DNA from 3 places in the Paenibacillus sp. NPDC056722 genome. Region 1 is predicted to be linked to each of the others. Evidence: riboswitches for the same ligand, from Rfam matches in the RefSeq annotation. Region 1 holds a riboswitch; each other region holds the start of a gene.
What was found. A riboswitch is a leader RNA that binds a small molecule or an ion and turns the genes downstream of it on or off. The one in region 1 is predicted to bind cyclic di-AMP.

Region 2: linked by a shared signal. The riboswitch ahead of ACFRAM_RS27530 (C40 family peptidase) and the one ahead of ACFRAM_RS21745 (TrkH family potassium uptake protein) in region 1 are both predicted to bind cyclic di-AMP.
Region 3: linked by a shared signal. The riboswitch ahead of ACFRAM_RS00570 (APC family permease) and the one ahead of ACFRAM_RS21745 (TrkH family potassium uptake protein) in region 1 are both predicted to bind cyclic di-AMP.

Annotation. Positions count from the first base shown of each region.
Region 1 is NZ_JBHTYV010000010.1:150,601-158,669, reverse strand. Features, by position in the region: gene sdhA (succinate dehydrogenase flavoprotein subunit) at 1-1,654, opposite strand, end outside; gene ACFRAM_RS21760 (succinate dehydrogenase cytochrome b558 subunit) at 1,766-2,431, opposite strand; gene ACFRAM_RS21755 (LysR family transcriptional regulator) at 2,872-3,774, shown strand; gene ACFRAM_RS21750 (potassium channel family protein) at 3,840-4,505, opposite strand; gene ACFRAM_RS21745 (TrkH family potassium uptake protein) at 4,520-5,878, opposite strand; cyclic di-AMP (ydaO/yuaA leader) riboswitch at 5,971-6,143, opposite strand; gene ACFRAM_RS21740 (GntR family transcriptional regulator) at 6,412-6,795, shown strand; gene ACFRAM_RS21735 (ABC transporter ATP-binding protein) at 6,795-7,526, shown strand; gene ACFRAM_RS21730 (hypothetical protein) at 7,523-8,069, shown strand, end outside.
Region 2 is NZ_JBHTYV010000021.1:22,759-30,827, forward strand. Features, by position in the region: gene ACFRAM_RS27505 (AbrB/MazE/SpoVT family DNA-binding domain-containing protein) at 1-181, shown strand, start outside; gene ACFRAM_RS27510 (YwhD family protein) at 352-858, opposite strand; gene ACFRAM_RS27515 (M1 family metallopeptidase) at 964-2,973, shown strand; gene ACFRAM_RS27520 (hypothetical protein) at 2,985-3,815, shown strand; cyclic di-AMP (ydaO/yuaA leader) riboswitch at 4,033-4,170, shown strand; gene ACFRAM_RS27525 (C40 family peptidase) at 4,174-4,656, shown strand; cyclic di-AMP (ydaO/yuaA leader) riboswitch at 5,038-5,179, shown strand; gene ACFRAM_RS27530 (C40 family peptidase) at 5,184-5,678, shown strand; gene ACFRAM_RS27535 (GNAT family N-acetyltransferase) at 5,876-6,361, shown strand; gene ACFRAM_RS27540 (c-type cytochrome) at 6,488-6,844, shown strand; gene ACFRAM_RS27545 (4a-hydroxytetrahydrobiopterin dehydratase) at 6,965-7,252, opposite strand; gene ACFRAM_RS27550 (hypothetical protein) at 7,474-7,767, opposite strand; gene motA (flagellar motor stator protein MotA) at 7,972-8,069, shown strand, end outside.
Region 3 is NZ_JBHTYV010000001.1:106,798-114,866, forward strand. Features, by position in the region: gene ACFRAM_RS00550 (ABC transporter ATP-binding protein) at 1-719, opposite strand, end outside; gene ACFRAM_RS00555 (FecCD family ABC transporter permease) at 780-1,811, opposite strand; gene ACFRAM_RS00560 (FecCD family ABC transporter permease) at 1,808-2,875, opposite strand; gene ACFRAM_RS00565 (iron-hydroxamate ABC transporter substrate-binding protein) at 3,000-4,013, opposite strand; gene ACFRAM_RS00570 (APC family permease) at 4,479-6,296, opposite strand; cyclic di-AMP (ydaO/yuaA leader) riboswitch at 6,422-6,579, opposite strand; gene ACFRAM_RS00575 (disulfide oxidoreductase) at 6,794-7,240, opposite strand; gene ACFRAM_RS00580 (DsbA family protein) at 7,242-7,997, opposite strand.

The DNA.
Region 1 (8,069 bases):
CCGCTTTGGTTGTCTTCAGGAACTCCTCGTCGTTGCGGTCAGGGAACTCTGGCTTGTAGTGTGCCCCGCGGCTCTCGTTGCGGAGCAATGCGCCCAACGTCATCGCCTCGGACAACTCCAGCATGTTCCACAGCTGGCGGGTGAACGCGACGCCTTGGTTGTTCCAGCGTGACGTATCGTTCATGTTGATGTTTTGATACCGCTGCTTAAGCTCCTTAATTTTGCCGATTGTCGCTTCCAGCTTGGTGTTGTGGCGCACCACCGTCATGTTGGCGGTCATCCATTCGCCCAGTTCCTTGTGAATGACATAGGCATTCTCGTTGCCCGACATCCCCAGGAGGGATTCATATTTATCGACCTGCTTCTTGTGGAAGCCATCGAACACGGTGGAGGAGATATCCTGCACCGATTTCTTCAAGCCTTTAATATATTCAACCGCCTTCGGCCCGGCGACCATGCCGCCGTAAATGGCGGATACCAATGAGTTCGCGCCGAGGCGGTTCGCTCCATGGTACTGGTACTCACATTCCCCAGCCGCGAAGAGGCCCGGAATGTTCGTCATCTGGTTGTAGTCGACCCACATGCCGCCCATGGAATAGTGGACCGCCGGGAAGATTTTCATTGGAATCTTGCGTGGATCATCGCCCATGAACTTCTCATAGATTTCGATAATCCCGCCCAACTTAACGTCCAGCTCCTTCGGATCTTTGTGGGAAAGATCGAGATAGACCATGTTCTCTCCGTTAATGCCGAGGCCTTGATCCACACAGACATTGAAAATTTCACGGGTCGCGATGTCACGCGGCACCAGGTTACCGTACGCCGGATATTTTTCCTCGAGGAAATACCATGGCTTGCCGTCCTTGTAAGTCCAGATCCGTCCGCCCTCCCCGCGCGCCGATTCCGACATCAGCCGCAGCTTGTCGTCGCCCGGAATGGCTGTAGGGTGAATCTGAATGAACTCTCCGTTCGCGTAATGCACACCCTGTTGATAGACGGCGCTGGCCGCAGTACCTGTGTTAATGACAGAGTTGGTCGTTTTGCCGAAAATAATGCCGGGACCGCCGCTGGCCAGAATTACGGCATCGGCCGGGAAAGTCTCGATTTCCATCGTCTTCAGATTCTGGGCGCTGATTCCGCGGCAGACGCCGTCGTTATCAATAATGGCCGAAAGGAATTCCCAGTTCTCGCTCTTGGTGACCAGACCCTCCGCCTCCCAGCGGCGAACCTGCTCGTCAAGTGCGTACAGCAGCTGCTGACCTGTCGTCGCTCCCGCAAAAGCCGTCCGGTGGCGCTTCGTGCCGCCAAACCGGCGGAAATCGAGCAAACCTTCCGGCGTACGGTTGAACATAACGCCCATCCGGTCCATCAAGTGGATAATGCCGGGCGCCGCTTCACACATCGCCTTGACTGGCGGCTGATTCGCTAAGAAGTCTCCACCGTAGACCGTGTCGTCAAAATGCTCCCAGGGCGAGTCGCCCTCGCCCTTGGTGTTCACGGCACCATTGATGCCGCCTTGGGCGCAGACAGAGTGTGATCTTTTGACAGGGACAAGCGAGAATAGATGAACATGCGCACCGGACTCGGCTGCCTTGATGGTCGCCATCAAGCCGGCCAGACCACCGCCCACGATAATGATGTCTGCTGTTGCCATGATAAGTTCACTCCTAACAGTTTTGTCAGCATATGCCGCATCGATCAGCTTCGTACAAAACCCGCTTCAAAAGCACACGCTTACCGAAAATATGAAAAATCTACTTTTAATTTAGATAAAGGTTTTCAATGATTGCAGGGCAGTAGCAGTTGTCTGGAACTCACTGTCACGGAAAGTAACCAGCGATACCAGGAACATAACTGTTACGATTACGAACAGCCCCAGGCAGATCACGGAAGATACGCGCTGCGAACGCGGCCCGACGGTAATACCCCAGCTGATCAGGAACGACCACAGACCGTTGGCAAAGTGGAAGGACGCCGCCACGATCGCGATGATGTAGAATGTAAGCAGCAGCGGCTGTGTCACAATATTGTGCATCAATCCGCCAAGCTCCTCATGCTTCACATTGCCAAGCGTTACTTGGAAACGAGTCTCGAACACATGCCAGACGATAAAGATAAACGTGATAACCCCTGTGACCCGCTGCAGCGTATAGCGCCAGTTGCGTTCCAGCTTAAAACGGTTCAGGTTTGGCTTCGACTGGTAGGCGATGTACAGACCGTATACCCCGTGGTACAGCAAGGGAAGCCATATACCGAACAATTCCAGGAAGAAGACGAGCGGCAGGCTGTTCAGCCACAGCACACTGTCTGTGAAACCGGAAGCGCCACCCTCAACTGCCGAGAAATTCGTCAGCATGTGCTCAAGAAAAAAGCCCCCGAGCGGGATAACGCCGAGCAAGGAATGAATCTTTCTGGAATAAAATCCTCTCATACTGGTGTGTCCCCTTTCCGATTAAAACAGCGTTTTCATTAATGAGCATTTATCGCCGGGACTACTTCTTGAAACAGCGCATGATGACATAAAAAAGGGTATCTCCCGATTTGCAACCCGCTATCCCTTGTGTTCCCGGACTTTGATTATTTATTCACAAAGTGTGAATATCTTGTGTCACTTTTCATGTTACTCTTTTTTGTCTTATAAGGGAATTGCAATATAATTATTAATCGTTATACAATTAATGCATAAGAATGTTTTTTATGTGATAATGATTATCATTTACAGCGCTTTTTTTTCCTTTTCATTCCTGAAAGCACTACTTATCTGTGATTCAACCCTCAATCGTTCTATGCTTTTTATCACTTCTTATACCGGCAGAATAAGGCACAATCCTGACAGAGTCATACCTTGTATTATTACGGGAGGAAGACACTATGTTTGACGATCTGGATATATTCGCGGCAGTGGTGGAGCATTCCAGCCTGAACCGGGCTTCACGCCAGCTTAACCTGTCACAACCCGCCCTTTCCCGCAAAATCTCCAAGCTGGAGGAGAGGCTGGGCGTTCCATTGTTCAACCGGTACGGCAAGCGCTTAGAACTCACCGAAGTTGGCCGCCTCGCTTACACCTATGCGCTAGAGCAGCGACAACAGCGTTCCAAGTTTCTGGAGGCGCTCTCAAAGTTCAAAGAAGGCGAACCCCAGCTTGTTACGCTGGGGGCCAGCCTGACCACGCTGCAGACTACATTGCCGCCGCTGGTCAACACCTATATGGAGAAGTATCCCGCTGCCGAACTGAAACTGATTACCGGAAAGACGCATGAGATTGTCTCCTCGGTCAGCGAGGGCAAGTGTGATGTAGGAATTATTGCTTCCTCCATTCAGGAGCCCGGGCTGCGCTGTATTCCGCTCTTCGAGGATCAGCTCCGCCTGGTGGTCTCCAGTCAGCATCCGCTCACGCTGCTGCCCAAGCTGAGCATGGACCATCTCTCACGCCTGCCGATGATCCTGTTCTCCAAGGGAACCTGGTACCGCCGCCTGACCGACGATTTGTTCCAGCGCTGCGGTATTGATCCCGATGTGCGCATGGAGATCGATTCCTTCGAGGCGATCGTCCGGCTGCTGCCGACGGCGAAGACCGCGGCACTCCTGCCCAAATCCTATCTGCGTCCCGAGCTGCTGAATGGCAGCGGGCTCGTCTCGCTGCATATCAAGGAGCTGGAGCAGACCCAGCGGACTACCTGTCTGATCTACCGGGACGGCGGCGGGCTAAGCGGTGCTGCCCGCTCACTGGTGCAGGTGACAGAAGAAGTATTTCTGCCGAAGCTGACCGATTGAGAAGAGGCTTTGCTCTAAAAAACCCGCCTGCGGACAAGCCGCAGACGGGTTTTTGGCATAAACAATTACAGGTTAACGGCTTCTTCCTCAAATTGGTCAATACCCTCATTGGAGCCGATGACGACCATAATATCACCTTCGTACAAGGAATCCAGCGCAGTCGGAGCGACGATAATTCCACTCTCCCTATTGATGGCAATGATGCTGCACCCGTATTTGGCCCGGGTATTCAGCTGGGACAGACTCTTGCCATCCATACAGGATGGAACATTCATCTCGACAATTTTATAATCCTTGGATATTTCGATATAATCCAGCAGATTGGGAGTGACTAACTGGTGAGCCACCCGAACCCCCATATCCCGCTCGGGGAAAATCACCCGGTCCACACCCAGCTTGGTCAAGGCGCGTCCATGAAGAATAGATATAGCCTTGGCCACCACCTGCTTGACACCAAGCTCCTTCAGCAGAATGGCTGTCAGAATACTACGCTCCATATTATCGCCAATGGCTACAATACCACAGTCAAAATTTCGGACACCGAGCGAACGCAAAATGCCCTCGTCTGTGGCATCCGCCATCACCGCATGGGTGAGCTTGTCGCTCATCTCCTCCACCCGTTCTTCCAGATGGTCCACTCCGAGCACCTCATAGCCCATATCCATCAGCTCAAGCGCCAAGCTTGAACCGAACCGTCCCAGCCCAATTACTACAAATTGCTGTGGTTTCATCTCCCGATAACTCCTTATCCAATAATCATTTTGCCTTCCGGATACTGATACAATGGTTTGCCCTGTTTTGGGCCAAGTGCATAGGCCAGCGTCAATAGTCCCAGCCTGCCAGCGAACATAGTGAGACAGATGAGGATTTTGCCGACTAACGACAGCTCCGGCGTCAACCCCATGCTCAGCCCCACGGTCGCGAAAGCCGAAGTCGTCTCGAACAAAATCTCCAAAAAGTCGCGTCCCTCCGTCGTCGAGAGCACCATAGATACAGTGACAATCAATAGCAGAGCGAGCAAGGTGATGGTCAGTGCTTTGAACACCCGCTCCTGTGCCAGCCGGTAACGGAAGAATACTATATCCTCACGCCCACGCAGCATGGAGATTACAGCGCCGATCATGAGCGTAAAGGTCGTTGTTTTGATCCCGCCCCCGGTAGAACCGGGAGAAGCACCGATAAACATTAGAATCACGATAAAAAATTGCGTAGCCTGGCGTAGCCCGGAAATATCCAGTGTATTGGCCCCGGCCGTACGCGGTGTAACGGACTGGAAGAATGCAGCCAGTATTTTGCCGCCAATGTTCAGGGAGCCCATGCTCCGCGGATTCGTAAATTCAAATACAAAAATCACGAGCGTGCCCGCCAGAATCAGCGCTGCGGTTGTGGATAATACCACCTTGCTGTGCAGCGACAACCTGCGCTTGCGCCGGTAATCGACGATATCGGCAATTACGATAAACCCAAGCCCACCGGTGACAATCAGGAACATGACAATCAGATTCACTACAGGATCATTGACATATCCCATCAGGCTGCGGTAATGGCCGAACAGGTCAAAACCTGCATTGTTGAACATGGAAATGGAATGGAACAGTCCAAAGTAAATCGCCTTGCCGAGCGGCATATCAAACGCCCAGCGTATCGACAGCAGCAGTGCCGCACTCCCCTCGATCATGAGTGAATAGATCAGCACCCGACGGATGAGCCGTACAATGCCTTCCATCGAGTTCTGGTTCATGGCCTCCTGCAGAATAAGTCGGTCGCGCAGCGATATTTTCCGCTTTAACACCAGAGCAAAGAGTGTTGCCATCGTCATGAAGCCCAGGCCGCCAACCTGAATCAGGATCATAATGACGGTCTGCCCAAAAAGGGAAAAATACGTGCCGGTGTCCACAACTACCAGCCCCGTAACACAGGTAGCAGAAGTTGCTGTAAATAGCGCATCTATAAAGTTCAATGAATGTCCCGTCCGACTGGCAACCGGAAGCATCAGCAGCAGCGTACCAATCAAAATGATCGCCGCAAAACCGAGTACCAGCGTCTGAGGCGGGGAAAGCTTCAATATTGTAAAACGGTTCAACCTGGGGAATGGCGAAGCCAAATCCTCACCTCTCACTATAATAAATTGACGTTGTATATCATTAGAATGCCAAACAAAAAAAGCACTGGAACACCAATGCCTCTCCCCTTGGTTCCTGCAGTGTTCTGAAGCCTACGAGGTTAGCTGACGGATTCGGGCAGCTGCAGTGCCCTATTCGTTCCCGGAACGAAATTCACCCCTGAAGATCGGCGCAAACTTACGCTGTATGCACCCTTCACTTCATATGGTTCCCCCGTTTTCAATTGAAATTCGGCTTATATCTAATTGCATTCAAATTATATACGTTCTGTCCTGACATCACAAAGACACTATTAAGTATATTTGGATAAAATAATGTCTTAAAGAGTGACCGGGAACACAGGAGACCCTGTTCTCATTCCTTTTCCGTGACTTTCCTGTAATTGCATCGTTTTTCACGGTTTCATGAATATCTAGAACTTTTAACCTTGAAATTGTATGGTGAGGAATGATACACTACACACAACAAGTGTATGACCTATACCCATACACATTATTCCTACTAGGGGGAAGTCATGGAAGAATCTTTGGAGCTGCTGCCGCAGCAATTTCAGATCAATCCCTCGCGTCCCATCTATGAACAATTCGTCGAAGCCATCCGGGGCCGGATTGTTACCGGTCTCATCCCGCTTGGCTCGCGTCTGCCATCCGTGAGGGATTTGGCAGCCGACCGAGGCGTGAATCCGACTACAGCTGCAAGAACTTATCAGGAGCTGGAGCGAATGGGCCTGATTGTCACCTATCGTGGACAGGGTACCTTTGTTACGAGGGAACAGGATGTCATCGGGGAGGCTCGCAAGGAAATGATCCTGGAGGCCGTGCGGCAATTTAAAGCTGCGGGTGCCAGCCTGGGGCTGTCAGCAGAGCAGATGCTGCAATTTGATAAGGAGGAATCTTGATGCGTACGAATAAAGATATTTCATCACTGCCAGAACTCAAGGCAGCCGTGCAATGTCAGAACCTGACGCTCCGCACGAGGAAAAAAACAATTTTGGACGACGTTAGCTTCCATATTCCCCAAGGCAGTATCACTGGACTGCTCGGTCCTAACGGTGCGGGCAAGTCTACCCTATTACGCCTGATCACCGGACTGGCTACACCAGACTCCGGCTCTGTGAAGATTTTCGGCGAACCTGCCGGCGTAGACCGCCTAGGACAGTTATCCCTGTTGCCGGACCGCAGCAGCCTGCCTGGATGGCTGACTGTAGGGCGCTGGCTTCACTTTGCTGAAGGCATATATCCCGATTGGGACAATGTGAAGGCAGAACAACTAATGGGTCAGCTTTCCGTTAAGAGGGAATCCCGTATCTCAACCTTATCCCGCGGGGAAGAAGCCAGACTGCAACTGCTGACCTGCCTGTCCCGCAAAGCTCCGTTAGTCATACTCGATGAGCCCTTCACTGGCGTGGACCTCATTTCCAGAGAGGAAATTGCATCCACAGTTGTGGGCGAGATGGCTGATGGTGAGCGTACCTTTTTGATTGCTACACATGATATCCGGGAAATGGAGCTACTGTTTGACCGCCTAATTCTAATCGGTAACGGACGGATACAAGGTATTGAGGATGTGGAACGGCTCCGTCAGTCCGGTCATTCCGTTGAATCCCGTTACAGGGAAGTGTTCGCATGACAGCGCTTAGAGCGTTAACAGATCTGGAGTACAGCCGCTATAATCCGTTTAAGTGGGGCCAAAAATCTTTTTTAGGGATTACTGTATCCCTATTCGCTCTGCTCTTGGGTATCGGATGGTATCTCTTTCATGGCAGACAGCCTTCCCTGCAAGCTCCTTTTACAGCAGGCACCTTTCTTATGGTAGGGATCATTATGTATCTTGCTTCAGTCGATATGCTGTTGTTTACAGTCCATAGTAGCCGGGAGTGGATTCTGAATTTCCCGCACCCCCGCAAGCTACTGCTGTATGCCAAGGCGATCAGCCTGTTTAAGCATGGATTGTATCTTGCTTCCATCGTTATAGCTGCTAATATCGGACTGTATGTACTCTTCAACCTGACAGGACACTATGAGCACCTTCTGTTCAAAGAGCTCATCCTGACAGTAGTCGCTCATGCACTCTTTATGGTTTCGATCTTTCCGCTCGCCATCGTATGCGGATTGCTGGCAGGAACCATTCTTATGGGCTGGAAAATGCTGCTGTTCGTTCCCTTTTCATTAT
Region 2 (8,069 bases), on a different contig from region 1:
CCCTGGCAGCAGTGTCAAACGGAAGAAGACTGAAGAAATGACACAGCGACTGGAGCGGGCCATTGAAGAGCATCCATTCGCCAATCAGAAGCAGCTCGCCGAGATCCTGGGAATCAGCCAAGCGCGGGTAAGCCAACTAAAGCGCAAGCTTAATGCTCCGAGGCAATCCAAGATCGGCTGATCGGCTGTACCGGAAGGAATCCATATCGTTCGATTTGCCTGAGTTGCCGCACTCCGCTCTATTAGCAATTATAGAATACTAAAAAGGCTGCATCCCCCTAGTACAGGAGATGCAGCCTTTTGCTGGGATGTCTGCTTAACGGACGGATAAATCCGGCAAAATTCTGAAGATTATTCCGATAGTGCCGCCTTCAGCTCTTCCCTCGAAGTTTCCCACCACTCTTCATTATGCGAAATAAGCAGGGATTTCAGCGCCGCCTTTTCCGGTTCGCCAAGCCCTTCCACAATAACTTTCCGTTTTAACGCAGAATCAAGTTTGTTCACATGCTCGGCCAGAATCTTCCACCCGCGACGGGCTTCAGTGTCAATCCACATCTCACAAGCCGTAATTCCGGCGTAGTGCTGGCCCTCGGCTGTCCGGTCTACAGCTACCCATACGACCCAGACTTGTCTCCCGTTCGGAACATCCTCACGGTTCATGGAGAACTTAATGCCCTTCTCCACCTTGCTCTTAGCGTGCATAGCCCCGATATCAATGATAGCTTCGCCGTTATCAATAATGACGGGGGACACATTGTTCAAATCAATTGAGCCTGCTCCAAATCCTTTATGTTTGCTCTTCGCGTTGACAATATTCAAGGCAATCTGTTTCTTGCCTTCCGGTTGCTTGTTATCCACAGATGCACGCCCTTCCTCTTACGAATAATTTAATTTTAGCTAATAATCCGGCGATTGCAAACATATACATCCCGTAGATGCTTGTCAACGGGAGGGAATCACAGTATGAAGCCACCGACATTTCGAACCAAAATCAGCATTCTGGCTCTGGCCGCCCTAACGCTGCTGGGCGGGAGCTTGTGGAGCTACCCAGGTGCAAGCCCTGCCTTGGCAGGCATGTCTGCCCAAAAAGCGGCCAAGTCCCCCGCTGTCTCGCCCGGAAAGGGCAACGCGCAGCAGGCATTCCCGGAGAGCGCACCCGTTCCCGTGTCCGAGGCGCTGAGTCAAAGAGTCGCCGAGTACCATATCGACGTGAAGCTTGAACCGGAGACAGCCACATTAAAAGGCGCAGAGACAGTAACTTGGAACCATCCCGGCCGTAAGCCGGTAAGCGATCTTTATTTTCATCTCTATCCCAATGCCTTTGAATCCCGCAATACGACTTTTATGAAAGAATCCGGCGGTGAGCTGCGAAGTGACAAGATGCCCGACAATGGGTTCGGCAGCATGATCCTGACGGATGTGCGAACCTCAGAAGGCACTTCTCTCATCCAGAGAGTGCAGTATGTTCAACCCGATGACGGAAATATCAATGACCGCACATTGGTGAAGTTACATCTGCCTGAACCCGTAAACGGCGGGGAAAGTGTAACCCTCAAGCTGCAATTTGAGGTCAAGCTACCCAAAGTATTCGCCCGGATGGGGATCGCGGGAAACTTCGTTATGGCCGGACAATGGTTTCCCAAGATTAGCGTCTATGAACCCGCCGGAACCCGCGGAGTAACCCAGGAAGGCTGGAATCTGCATCAGTACCACGGGACATCAGAATTCTACAGCGATTTTGGCATATACAATGTGACGATAGCTGTGCCTCCTGAGTATACCGTGGCTGCCACCGGATTCCCGGTGAAGACCGCTAAACTAAAGCAGAATCAGAAAATTTATCAATTCTACGCTGACGACGTCCATGATTTTGCCTGGGCTGCCTCTCCTGATTTTGTGGTCACCGAAGAGGCCTTCTCCACGCCGGAAGTTCCTGGTGTGCGAATCAAGCTATACCTGGACCCGCTGCATAAAGACCTCAAGGAGCGTTATTTCCAAGCTGCGAAGGCTGCCCTAAGCGCATTTAGTAAATGGTACGGGCCGTATCCTTATTCCACACTCTCAATAGTGGTTCCGCCCAAGGATGCCAACGGGGCTGGAGGAATGGAATACCCCACATTGATTACAGCCTTCGGTGCATCCGAGTCTTCTCCAGACACCTCATTGGAACGAACGGTGGTTCACGAAATAGGCCATCAATATTTCTATGGTATGTTAGCCAGCAACGAATTTGAGGAAGCCTGGTTGGATGAGAGCTTCACCTCCTATGCCGAAGACCGTCTAATGGAGCAAGAATACGGTGTGATGGCCAATCTGCCCATTCAAGCCAGCCTGGTGACCTCTCCTCAGGCCCTCACACTGGAAACCTGGAAATATAGCGGAGCAAATGCTTATACCCAGAATGTTTACCTCCGTGGCAAATTGGTGCTGAAAGACATCGAACGGCAGGTCGGCACTAAAACTATGGATACCATCCTGTCCACCTATGCGAATAAATACCGGTTCCGCCATCCCTCTACCCGTGATTTTCAGAAGGTCGTAGAGAACGTGACCAAGAAATCATGGCAGAACTATTTCGATCTTTATATCTATGACGGCGGAGCTCCTGATTTCTCGATCGACGATATCCAGATGCGTACCAAAGAAAATGCCGGCACCGGCCAAGGCTACGAATCCATCGTAAAGGTCAGCAACAGAGGTAGCCACTACGCGAATGTCCCCATTAAATTCACCTTCTCTGATGGCCACACCGTGGAGCGAGTCTGGAATGGGGACAACAAGAATACAGCGTTCCAGCTGATCTCCAGCTCCCCGCTATTGTCGGCAGAGATCGATCCCCAGCACACCCTTCTGCTGGAGAACAAACATATCAACAATTTCAGGCTGGCGGAGATCAAGCCGGATACCCTCTCCCGCTGGACGCTAACCTTGTCGAAACTGCTTGAAACTGTGCTTGGAACTCTGGTCTGGTGAGGTGGATGAGCTTGAAAACATCAATTATTCGCGGCTGGCAAAGTTTGAAGGAGCAAACTTATATTCTGATACTGCTATTCATCTACCGGCTGCTCTGGGGCTATTTTATGTATGGTTTAGTACGGGAGGCCGTAGTATCAGTCCTACTGCGGTATCCCGACCACAACGCGGGGGGCAGCGGTATGGCCAGGCTGCTGTTCTACATCGAGGGTCAGCATAGTCTTACCTCCGACCCTGACGTACAGCGCTGGCTATGCCTGCTGTTAGGGTTAACCTTGCTGCGACTGCTCATTTCCCCGTTCATTCGGGCGGGTCTGCTTCATGAGCTGCATCAGGAGCGCTCAGGAGAACGCGGTCTGTTCTTTTTCCCCGGCATGAAAAAGCATGGTCTGTCCGTGCTGATCTTCAGCCTGGTAGAGTGGCTACTCGCCCTCCTGCCCGTTTACTGGTTCGCACCCAAGATATATGCACTGCTGCTGTCGTCTTTAATGGACTATAAGCTGCTGCTGAACGGTGTTCCCTATATTCTGGCTTGGTGTGCCTATGTATATGTTATCCGCTTGCTGCTATTGTACATGCAGTTTGGTTATACAGCCGGAACTGGCATGTTCTCCTCCCTGCTAATCGCCCTACGGTGCCTTCTCACCGCGATAGGGGTATCAATCGTGATGGGAGCAGGCAGTCTGCTGCTCTTGGTGTTCTACGCCTTGGGGATTATTTACTTCCCTGGCTTGCCTGCACTCCTGATCCGCCAACTCCTTCCGCTCCCGTCCACACTCCTCAAATTGTGGGGCATTGCGGCTCAATATGACCTATGGAGAAGTAAAGCATTTCCACAATAAATCCGTCCCCTCAGGGCATATTAGAAGAGTCACTGTTCCTGGATAACAGGAGCCGCGACTCTTTTTTTGTCATCTTCAGCAGAGCGATTTGCAAAATGGTAACGGGTTTGATACAATGGCTTCTGTACTACTAGTAACAACTTTGTAATCTTTTGAAGGTATTTCTTAATATCTACGCTTATGTCATGTATGCAGTTGTCGATACGTCACACTTTAGGTGCATAAAACGCCGAATTCCTTGCACCGGGAAGTGGGGGAACCATATTTTGGGTGAATTGATCTCGTAAGAGAGGGATCATAGGGGACCTTCTACCGAACCCTTAAGCTAACCTCGCAGGCCTTGGAAGGAGTACATCTTTTGAACAGACAGAATTTTAAGAAAATCATTGTTACAGCCACACTAGGTTTGTCACTCGCCATCGGTATCGGAACCAATAGCGCTTCAGCAGACTCCAAAATGGACACGGTTATTACAAAAACCCTCGGAACCTCCTACAAAACTGGAGGAACAAGCACGGCCGGATTTGATTGTTCTGGATTCACTACATATGTATACAAAAGCATCGGCATTTCGTTGCCGCGCACATCCCAATCGCAATATAACGCAGGAACCTCCATCTCTCGCAGTCAAATGCGTCCAGGAGACCTCGTATTCTTCAACACACTCGGCAACGGTGTATCTCATGTCGGTATCTTCGTCGGCAATGGTAAATTTGCTCAATCCTCATCTTCCCACGGTGTCATTATTAGCTCACTGAGTGAGAAATACTGGGCTGATCGCTACATTGGTGCCAAACGAATCATGAGCACAACTGCTTATAAAGCGGTTGCCTACGACTAAACTAACCTCTAAAATACAATCATTCCATTTAACCTCATACCTATACTGTGCCCGGAGACTTGATTATCATCATAGTCAATTTCCGGGTTTTTCCTATTTTATAGTATACGTATACACCTCTTTGGAATAGATGAATCATATTTTGCGCCAAAAAACTCAATAAATTTTGGAAAATTTAGTTTGTCCTCTATTTTCAACGTTAATAGTGAGAATCCGCTCTTAAAATCCCATTTTTTGCGCACAAATATGCTATAAATGATTGCCAAGCGACGCTGTGTTTGTTACAATTAGCGCAGTGAGTTTTTAGTAACATTTTTGTAATTATTGAGTCACCTTTTTATAAGGTTTTGTCATGTATTCATATAGCAGTCTAATTCTAATCAACGGTATATGCCGAGTTCCCTAATCATTAGGGAAACGGGGGAACCACTTTGGGTGAATTGACCTCCTGTTTGAAGAGGGGTCATAGGGGACCTTCAACCGAACCCTTAAGCTAACCTCGTAGGCATTGGAAGGGGTTTACACTTTTGAAGAAGAAATTAGCAGCAGCAGTGCTTGGCTTTTCAATGATGCTTACCGCTATTGGAGCAGGAAGCGCTTTCGCCGATTCCAAGATGGATAAGGTGATTGACAAGGCTATCGGCACCAAGTACGTAGCTGGCGGCACGACTACAAGTGGATTTGATTGCTCTGGTTTTACAATGTATGTCTTCAACAAGATCGGTATTGACCTACCACACCAATCCGGTTCCCAATATCAGATGGGCTCCACGGTGTCCCGTGATGAACTTAGAGCGGGCGACCTGGTATTCTTCAATACCAGTGGCAAAGGAATCTCCCATGTTGGCGTTTATGTTGGCGAAGGCAAATTCGCCCATGCTTCATCTTCTCGTGGTGTAACGATCAGCTCGCTGAGTGAAAGCTATTATGTTAGTCGTTATGTGGGTGCTAAACGCGTGATGAGCACGGATGCTTATCAGGCGCTTGCGACGGATGCTCAAGATTTTGACGATGTACAATAATTTATAAGTCATAAGCCAGTCCTTTTCCCGATTTTATCGAAATCTGGAGAAGGGCTTTTTTGTCGTTTCTGTTACTCTTCATTACCCCTCCTGAAATTCACCAAACAACATTTTCCTGACTTTCTGCGCCTGATCTTATGCTTTTTGTATATAATTAAATTATAGAGCTTTATCCTGTGGAAAGGAGGTCTCACCCGATGATTCATTTACCTGTTACGTTCCATGTGGTACCCATGGAGACCAGCCATGCCGAAGACATCTGCCAATGGAGCTATGAGCCTCCTTACAATATATATGGCTGGATGCCCTGGCAACAGATGGAGGAGCTCGGCATTGAGTTTGGCGATGCCCGGCTGCGCAGTGAGCAGTATGTGTCTGTGCTGAACGATGAAGGCGATCTCTGTGGCTTCGCACAGCTATTCCCGATGGAGGGTGTGGTGCGTCTGGGGATTGGTATGCGTCCAGAGCTTTGTGGTCACGGAATGGGCCAACACTTTGTCCGTGCCATCGTCCAAGCTGCAGTTCTACGCTACCCTGAGCGGGAAATCGATTTGGAGGTACTAACCTGGAATCAGCGGGCCATTCGGACTTATCAAAAAAGTGGTTTTACGATTACTGACACTTACGAACGAATGACACCCACTGGAAGTAAACCATTTTATTGTATGGTCTATGAGAAATGATGCTTTGTTAAAGGAAGTTTAGAGAAGTATCGCATAGTCGTTCATTTTTTTGCCACAAATGCTATGATAACGCTTCACCTTCCGCTATAATGTAGGGAGCAGCTTACATAGAAGGGACGATTGGGGATGCAAAAATGGATCATGAGCGGATTGTTTTTTGCCGCCTGTGCCTTTGCGGTAGTTCTAATGTTCACACTTCCAGGTAAAGAAGAGGTAGCGGAACAGAACAAGCCTACTATGCCTGAAATTCAGCTTGATGCCGCCAAGGCAGAAGCGACTGTGAAAGCCAATTGTATCACCTGCCATGGCGATCAGCTTCAGGGCGGGATAGGACCTAGCTTGAAAAACGAAGGTGGCCAGCATGACGCTGCCGGGATTTACAGTATAGTAACCAAAGGACGGGGCCAAATGCCTTCCTTCAAGGAAAAGCTGGCGCCGGAGGAAATTGCGAACGTGGCCACATGGCTGGCTGAGAAGAAGTAGAGCTTCATTAGAGAGACAACACAAATACGCCCGTGTCAGGATCTACATCCTGCGACACGGGCTTTTTCGCATGTATGAGTATTCTTTTACCATTGCTATGTTAAAGGACTATACGACTGACTAGCGGGCCTTCTCGAAGGCTTCATTAAACTCTTGTGCACCACGAATGTCCAACGGCGTAATTCCGCCCTCTTCATGTGTCGTCAGGCGAAGCGTGACCGCTTTATAATCAATCGTAATATGCGGATGGTGGTCAAAAGCCTCCGCAATGGCGGCCACCGCATCGACGAAGGCTATTCCCTTCATATAATCGCTGAACATATATTTGCGTGTAATCGTATTTTTCACCAGCTTCCAGCCTTCCAGCTTGCCGATCTGCTCGATCAGTTCTTCCTCTGTAAGTAGCACATTATTACCTCCCTTACCTTATTAGTAGCAAAGTTCCGATCGCCTTGCCTCTTTGCTTGTTTAAACAAAACATCCCTTAGCTTCTGAGGTCCAAGGGATGTGCCAGGATAAAGACAATTTTCGGTTTAATTGTATTCTTCAATCCCGGTAAATAGTACTCCGCTCCGTCAATTTTACCACGGGCGGCAGACTGCGGCAAATTCCGCTCACCTGTATTCCTATTAAACCAGAACAACAGAGGCCAAGTCCTCATCGCCGAGCAAAATATTGATCCGGTGTGTATCCTTGTCGTAAATCACAACCCCGCTCCCCACTTCAATGACCGGTTCATTGCCCAGTGCATAGAACAGATCCTCGGCAAGCGCTTCCCATACCTCAAGCTTCGACTCCTGTGGCAGCTCCTGCCATTCCTCCGGGTCCATTTCAAAAAATAAAAATCCGTCGGTAATACGTGAGGCTGCTTCTGTCAATTCGTTCAGGATTTCTGCATAATCTCTGCCATGTTTAACGCCCATGTGTATCACTCCGTTTTCTTCACTGATGAATAATAACTTACCTTATCCATTATAGCCGAAAAAATGACTTCACAAAAAAGGGAATGATGTCGATAAATAAGAATATAAGTTATTCCGTTTGGGTTAAGATGCCCTGCCGCGCTTCAAGGATGATTAACGCGGCTAAGTCGGATCACTTCTTAAATCTCATGGACGAGGTGCATAATGGAAATCTCAACAATAATCGGTCTAGTCTTTGGTCTGGTCTCTGTTCTTTTCGGGATGGTGCTGAAAGGCGCTCCCATCCAAAGTTTGGCCACTCC
Region 3 (8,069 bases), on a different contig from region 1:
ATTCCGAATACTTCACGCAAGACCGGTGTGGTCATTACCTCGGCAGGTGCACCTTCACTAATCACTGTGCCGGACTTGATCGCCACCATATGCTGCGCGTAACGGGAAGCATGGTTCAAGTCATGGACTACCATGATGATGGTACGGCCCTTCTCTTCATTCAGCTTTTGCAGCAATTGCAGCACTTCCAGTTGATGCGCCATATCAAGGAACGTTGTAGGTTCATCCAAGAACAGAATATCCGTCTCTTGCGCCAATGCCATAGCAATCCAAGCACGCTGACGTTGTCCCCCGGAGAGACGATCAATCGGGCGGTCATGGAAGTCCGACATCCCCGTCTCAGCGATCGCATTAGAGATAATTTGGCGGTCTTCCGGTGTTAATGTACCGAAGCCCTTCTGATGGGGATAACGACCGTAACTTACCAATTCCGCTACAGTAAGTCCGTCTGGTGCTGTTGGGTTCTGTGGCAAAATCGCTAACTGACGGGCCACTTCTTTGGTCGAGAGGTTATGAATGGATTTGCCATCCAGCATTACACTGCCGCTCTTCGGCTTCATGATCCGGGCCATCGTCTTCAGAATCGTCGACTTTCCGGAGCCGTTAGCCCCGACAAGCGCCGTAATTTTCCCTGTTGGAAGCGTCAGGTTCAATCCCTTAACTATAGTAGCTTCCGAGTACCCGATGCTTAGCTGTTCTGTATTCAAACGTTCTGACATGATCTTCACTCCCTGTAGTTTTTCGGGGTATGCCCGTTAATATTGGATTTGTAGAATAAATTAAGCTCTTGATTTGGCGAGCAAATATAAAAAATAGGGTGCGCCGATTACAGCCACTACGACGCCTGCCGGCACTTCCGCCGGCTGCATGATCCAGCGGCCGATGGTATCGGCGGCCAGTAGCAGTAGTCCGCCTGTAAGGGCAGCGGCCGGCAGCAGCACCTGATGCCGCGGCCCCACCAGCCTGCGGGCCAGATGGGGTGCAATCAGACCAACGAAACCGATGCCGCCGCTGACAGCGACGCAGGAGCCTGCAAGGGCTACCGCAGCCGCGAGCAGCAGCAAGCGTTCACGCTCCACTGGAGCGCCAAGCCCGGTGGACATCTGGTCGCCCAGATTCATTACATTCAGCACTCGGGCTTTATAGAACGCGAACGGCAGAAGAACGACAATCCACGGCAGCAGCGCCAGTACAAAGCGCCAATCGCCACCCCAGATCTTCCCGGCCATCCAGGTGGCCACGAATTGATAATTCTTGGGATCAAGTCTCAGCGCCAACACAATCTGGTAAGCGTTGATGCCTGCGGCAACCGCGATCCCGATCAGCACAAGCCTTGCCGGGGACAGCCCTTCCCGGCGAAAAGCCAGGATGTAGATTAGCGCGGCTGTAAGACCGGCGCCCAGCAAGGCTAGCAGCGGAAGCACGTAGATCGGCGCCGCCGTTGTAGCTGGAAAGAAAGAAATAAACAAGATGACCGCAAAACCAGCACCTGCGGTGATCCCTAAGGTAGAAGGTTCAGCTAATGCATTGCGCGACAAGCTTTGCAGTATACAGCCGGAGACTGCAAAGCCCGCCCCAACTAGCAGCGAAATCACGATACGAGGCAACCGGAAATCAAACAGGATTAGCTTCTGTTGATGATTTCCTTGTCCGCGGATCGTATGCAGAACCTCCAGCGGTGAGAGACGCATAAAGCCTGTATTCATGCTGATGACGAACACAGTGGCGATAAGAAAACCGAGCAGTGACAGAACCGTGATGTTCCTTGTTCGTCTCTGCTTCTCATAAGTACTGAGGATGGGCTTACTCATGACAGCGCCCCCTTCCGTCTGCTCGCCAGATAAATAAAGAACGGTACACCAAGCAGCGAGATTAGAGCGCCGATCGGCGTCTCATAAGGTGCATTCAGGAGTCTGGCTCCAATATCTGCAAAGATCAGCAGCAGACTGCCGAGTACAGCTGAACAAGGAATGACCCAGCGGTAATCAATGCCAACCAGGTAACGTGTAATATGAGGAATCAGCAGACCGACAAAAGCAATCGGACCTACAGCCGAAACCGCTGTTCCGGCAAGCACCACAACTGTGAGCATGCCTCCGGCCTGCACCAGCCTTGTATTTTGTCCAAGTCCTGCTGCCACCTCGCTGCCGAGGCTAAGCAGTGTAATGGAACGAGACATCATCATTGCCACGATAAGGGCAACGAGGATTGGCGGTGCCATAATCTTAAGCTGACCCCATGTCGTTCCGGCGACCCCGCCGGCCAGCCAGAACGTTAGATCCTGAGACAGGTGGAACAGGATCGCTACTCCCTGGCTGACAGCGAGCAAGAGCGCACTTACTGCAGCTCCGGCAAGTGTAAGACGAATGGGTGTTAATCCATTGCGGGAGAGGGAGCCAATCCCGAACACAAGCAAGGCCGCTAACGCTGCGCCGATAAAACAAAACAGCATAATCAAAGTGAAAGGCATCGAAGGTGTAAAAGCAAACGCTAAGGCCAGCGCAGCTGTCGCTCCGGCATTCAGACCAAGCAGGCCTGAATCCGCTAACGGGTTACGGGTCATCCCCTGCATCATAGCTCCAGCTACGGCAAAGCAGGCTCCAACCAGTGCCCCGGCGAGGGAACGCGGGATGCGCAGCTCCCATATCACCTGATGCTGTCGTATGTCAGGATTAAAATGAAATACGGCTTCCCATACTGTCGATAGTTTAATATCCGCAGCGCCTACTGAGATCGAGAGCGCGAGTCCGAACAGAATACCTCCCAGCCCAATGATCAGAATGAGGATGGCCGCTGTCGGCCGCGAAGTAATGGGAAGATCAGATGTCCTTAACTTGGTGCTATTTATCGAATCTGAATCCTGGGATGAAACCATTCAATAACTTGTCTCCTTATTGAGTAATAACAAGAATCATTCTCATTATCGCAAATATATGAAGTATGTACAATATCCCGATAAAGAGATCTACAAAAATTGCAGTAGATCATTGAAAAACTTATTATTTAACGAGAAACTTCAATACATCGTCAATGGTTTTGGAATCTGCAGTAGCCCCGCTATACAACCAGGTGCTGTTGGAACTCAGCTCATAGACATGTCCCGCTTTGACTGCAGGGATACTTTTCCAGGTCGCGCTATTCAAAATTTCCGAGTTGTCCGATTGGTCACTGTTCACCAGGAAGATATGATCAGCTTTCAGTTCAGAGAGCTTCTCTAGAGAGATCGGATTCCACGTCGCTCTCTGATCTGCCGGAATTTCCGTCACCAGGTTTGGTGAAGCAAGTCCCAGATCCTTATACAACACTTCCCCACTGGCACGTGTCTCATCTACTAGGTAGAAATTCTTTTGCACCAGCCACAAAGCAGCAGCTGACTGTCCGCCGGCAACACTGGCAAGCTTCTCTTTAGCTTCTGCGGCTTTCTGATCATAATCTTTGATCGCTTGCGCGGCTTCTGCACCCTTGCCGAGCAAATCACCAATAGTCGTCAAGGCTTTGCGCCAGTCTTTGTTCACGGCATCGCCAAGCACATACGTAGGTGCGATTTTGTTATATTGATCATACAGGCCGTTCTGAACCGCAGATTCCGAATCCACGATGATAAGATCCGGCGCAAAGCTAGTCACCGCTTCAAGCGGAAGATCATAGCTGATTGTCGGAACCTCTTTTAATTCTGGAGACAGATACTCCTGTATTCCGTTTGGAACCGACCACTGTGCTACAGGTGTAACTCCTAGTGTAACGAGGTGATCTTCAAGATAGGAAGCAAGCACACGCTGCGGATTGGCTGGAATGCTGACCTGATGACCCATAGCATCTGTTACCGTCTTCGCTTCCCCTTGATTCGGAGCTGCAGTAGCTTGAGCAGAAGGAGCAGCCGTTGATCCAGCAGCGCTATTAGCCGCGTTCCCGGCATTGTTATTGCCACAAGCAGACAAGATCACCATGAGGGCCGCTAGACCCGCCATCGCCAGCTTTGTACTGCCTGATATATTTCTTTTTAATGCAAACATTCAAAATCCCCCTTGTATCTGCTTCCATTCCTATTCTATATAAGACGAACTTAAGATCCGAACGTAAGGCTCGGTCGTCACTTCGGTGGAATGTTTGGACTTCCGGCCGCTGTTGTCTCCAGATTTCATCTGAATAACCGCTTCTAGCGGTTGAAATCCGGACACCAGCTTAGGCTTCCGATGCGAGCTTTCCTTCGGAAAGCTTTTAGGCGAGCGCTTTCGCTCCTACAGTTCCAACCTTCCCCCTTCGTTCCTTCTCGCTTTTTGTTACTTTCTTTTGTTCGGCTTATATAGATCATTACCTCTTATCTTAACTCTTTTAAATGATATTGATTCTCATTATCTATGTCAACATAAATATTAAAAATTCTACAGGGTTCGCGCCTGTTTGACACAAACAAAACGAATGGAAATAAAAAAAGAAGCCGCATCGCGGCTTCTCTTCAATGTACAGCTACTTCTGAGCTATTTATTCAAATGATAAGGCACTGTGGCGACCACGACATCCTTCTGGTTCATTAAATAGGAACGAATCAAGAAACTGGTCTGGTTGTGCAATAGAGCCTGCCACCAATGCTTCGTAATAAATTGCGGAATCAGGATCGTAATGTGATCTGTCGAAGCGGTCTTCCACTCCACCGTATCGATGAACTTAAGCAGCGGGCGGAGAATACTGCGGTACCGGGAGCGCAGGACAATAAGCCGTACACCCGGATTCCATTCTTCCCACTTCTGCTCCATCCGGTGAATCTCCTCTTCATCAAAACCGACGTACACTGCAACCACGTTATCCGTTAACGACTTTGCGTAACTAAGCGAATGCAGAACGGCGCGAGTAACGCCAGCTACAGGCACAACCACGGTGCTTCCTTTAATAACTGGTTTATCTTTGTCGAGACAGATACGAAGCTGATCCGCTGTATTCATGTAGTGACCATGTATGCGGTAGAACACGAACATTACGATTGGCAGGAAGAGAAAGGCCATCCACACACTGGAGAATTTGGTGATGATGAAAATCAAGGTAATCGTTAATGTCGTCAGCATGCCGATTGTGTTGACAGCAAATTTACTTTTCCAGCCTGCCGGCTTCAATTTGTACCAGCGAACCATCATGCCCAGCTGAGACAATGTAAACGGAATGAACACACCGACAGCATACAGTGGAATCAGACCTTCTGTATTCCCGTGAAATGCGGCTACCAGTAGTGCAGACATCACACCGAGGAAAATAATCCCATTCGAGAAACCGAGCCGGTCTCCACGAACCATGAACGCATGCGGCATGTATTTGTCTTTGGCAAACATACAGGCGAGCAGCGGGAACGCTGAGTAAGCGGTATTGGCTGCCAGGAACAGAATGACAGCGGTAATCCCTTGAATGAAGAAATACAGCACGCCGCGTCCAAAGGTGGATTCCGTGATCTGGGATACGACGGTAGCTTTCTCATCGGGCACAATGCCATACCAGTAAGCCAGGACGGTTATACCTGTGAACATAATCCCTAGAATGAGGCCCATGGCCATTAGGGTTTTTGCCGCGTTTTTCTCAGCAGGCGCTTTAAAGTTCGGAATAGCATTGGATACAGCCTCAACCCCGGTCAAAGCCGAACAGCCAGAGCTAAAGGCCTTCAAGAGCAGGAACAAGCTGACATTGGATACCGCAGTCCCGATCTCGGGGACATGGGCATGCGCACCGCCCGTAGCATATTTTATAACCCCTGAAATAATCAAGACAAAAATGGAAATAACAAACAGGTATACTGGAACAGCAATGAAAGATGCGGATTCTGTTACACCGCGTAGATTAAGTATCGTTAGGATGATAATTACGGTAACTGCAATAAGAACGGTATGACCATGCAAGCTTGGAAAAGCCGATGTGATCGCATCTGTCCCTGCTGACGCACTTACGGCAACCGTCAAAATGTAATCCACGAGCAAAGAGCCCCCAGCCAAAAGCCCGGTCGGAACGCCTAGATTGTTCTTAGCTACGATATAAGCACCGCCGCCTTGTGGATAAGCAAAGATCGTCTGCCGGTATGATAAAATCAGAATCGCCAGCAGTCCCAATACGGCAAGTGCAATTGGCAGTGAGTACCAGATCGCAGTGAACCCCGCGGCGACCAGTACAATCAGGATTTGTTCCGTTCCGTAGGCTACAGACGAGAGCGCATCTGAAGACAGAACAGCCAGTGCTTTCACCTTGGATAACTTTTCATGATCGAGTTCGTTGGATTTCATCGGACGCCCGATCAAAAGTCGTTTTACTTTGCTTACCATTGTAGAAACAGTTCCTCTCTTTGTGAGTTGAATCGGTCATACCGTGCGCCGTTTTCACGGGTGGATTTCATAAATGCAGGCACAAAAACAAGCATACGGAAATGATCCGCATGCCTGGGGCATGGTCATTATCCCACTTTTGCTTACGAGGTTAGCTGGCGGATTCGGGCTGTGGTAGCCCTACGGTTCGGCCGTATAGGCCGCTTCCGATTCACCCCTTTGGCATCGTTATGCCAAGATTGGTTCCCCCGTTTTTCCTAGGAAAATTCAGCGCATATTCAACTTCTCACAAGGTCTAATATTAGTCTACAAAGTGCATCCAGTAAAGCGGTGAAAAAAATGAAAAAAGAATGAAAAAACATTCAAAACCCGCAAATTTTATATCGGGAACTGTCCGCTCTTTCATTCTCTTCTATTATCCCTTCGGCCCGTGTTTTTATAACATTTTGACGTTATTTGTGACGAATCAGCAGGGAATATTTTTTGGTTGTACTTGCTTATGCTTCTTCTGTTTCCTGCTCCAGCGGCTTACGGCCGAACCAGAGCAAAACCGTGATCAAGGCAAAGGCGATTAGCGCCATAAAAGGAATCGTGATAAAACCAAAATAATTCAAATAATCTTTGTTGCAAGGAACTCCCACTGTGCAGGGAATAATCTTGCTAAGAGCTGGAATTTTCTGTTCTGCGTAATGATACAGTGAAATGCTTCCCCCGATAATGCTCAGTGGCAGCACATAAGGAATAATGCGCTTGTCTCCCCGGTACGTGGCAATGCCTAGCAGAAATAGCTGGGGATACATAAAAATGCGCTGGAACCAGCAGAGCTTACAGGGCTCATACTTTAGAACCTCACTTAGATAAAGGCTGCCTGCCACGGCCACTACTGACACAAACCAGGCCAGATAAAGAGCGTTACGGCGGCAAAATAGGGAGAATTTACTCATTTCACTTGGCCTCCGCCGCTTTGGCTGCAGTATTCACTTCCGCCGAAATAGCGTCAAAGTTAAACGGCTCTGCGGATTTCACGCCATTAATGAAGATGGTTGGCGTATTATTAACCCCTGCGTCAGATGCTGTCTTGATGTCACGCTTCAATTCGTCATAATACGTACGTTCCTTGATGTCCTTGCGCAGCAGCTCCAGATCAATGTTCAGCTTCTCCTTCTCAGCTAAGCCAACAAGATAATCCTCAGTCGCCCACTTAGCATTTTCATCGCCTTGATTTGCATATACGGCATCAAAGAACTTCCAGAACTCATCCGCATTCTGATGGTAAATGGACAGGGCAGCAAGTGAAGCTGTTTCGGAATCAGGACCGATAAAGGCCATATTTACAAAATAAAAAGAGGCTTTTCCTGGCTCTACCAGCTCTTTCACGATTTGCGGTTTGATCAACCCCGTGAACTGGGCACAAGCGGGACATTTGAAGTCTCCAAATTCAACAATTTTGACCGGTGCATCCTCTTTACCCAGTCTCGGCAGCTCACTGTAATTGAAGCTCGTTGGCGCTGCAGTTGTGGTGGTGGAGGAAGTATCCTTCGCTGCCATCATAAATAGGACTACAAAAATAATGACTACAAAGACAATTGTACCGATAATAAACATTCTGTTCGTCTGTTTCTGTTTATCTTGCTTGGTGCGGTCTCTCTCCTGCTTGCTCAATTGAGAAGCCGCTGGACTCTTCTTCTTAGGTTTGCTCAAGGATCGGTTCCTTTCTGTCCATTAAGGACGGGCATAGTATAATATTTTAAAATTATATAATTAAAGAACTCA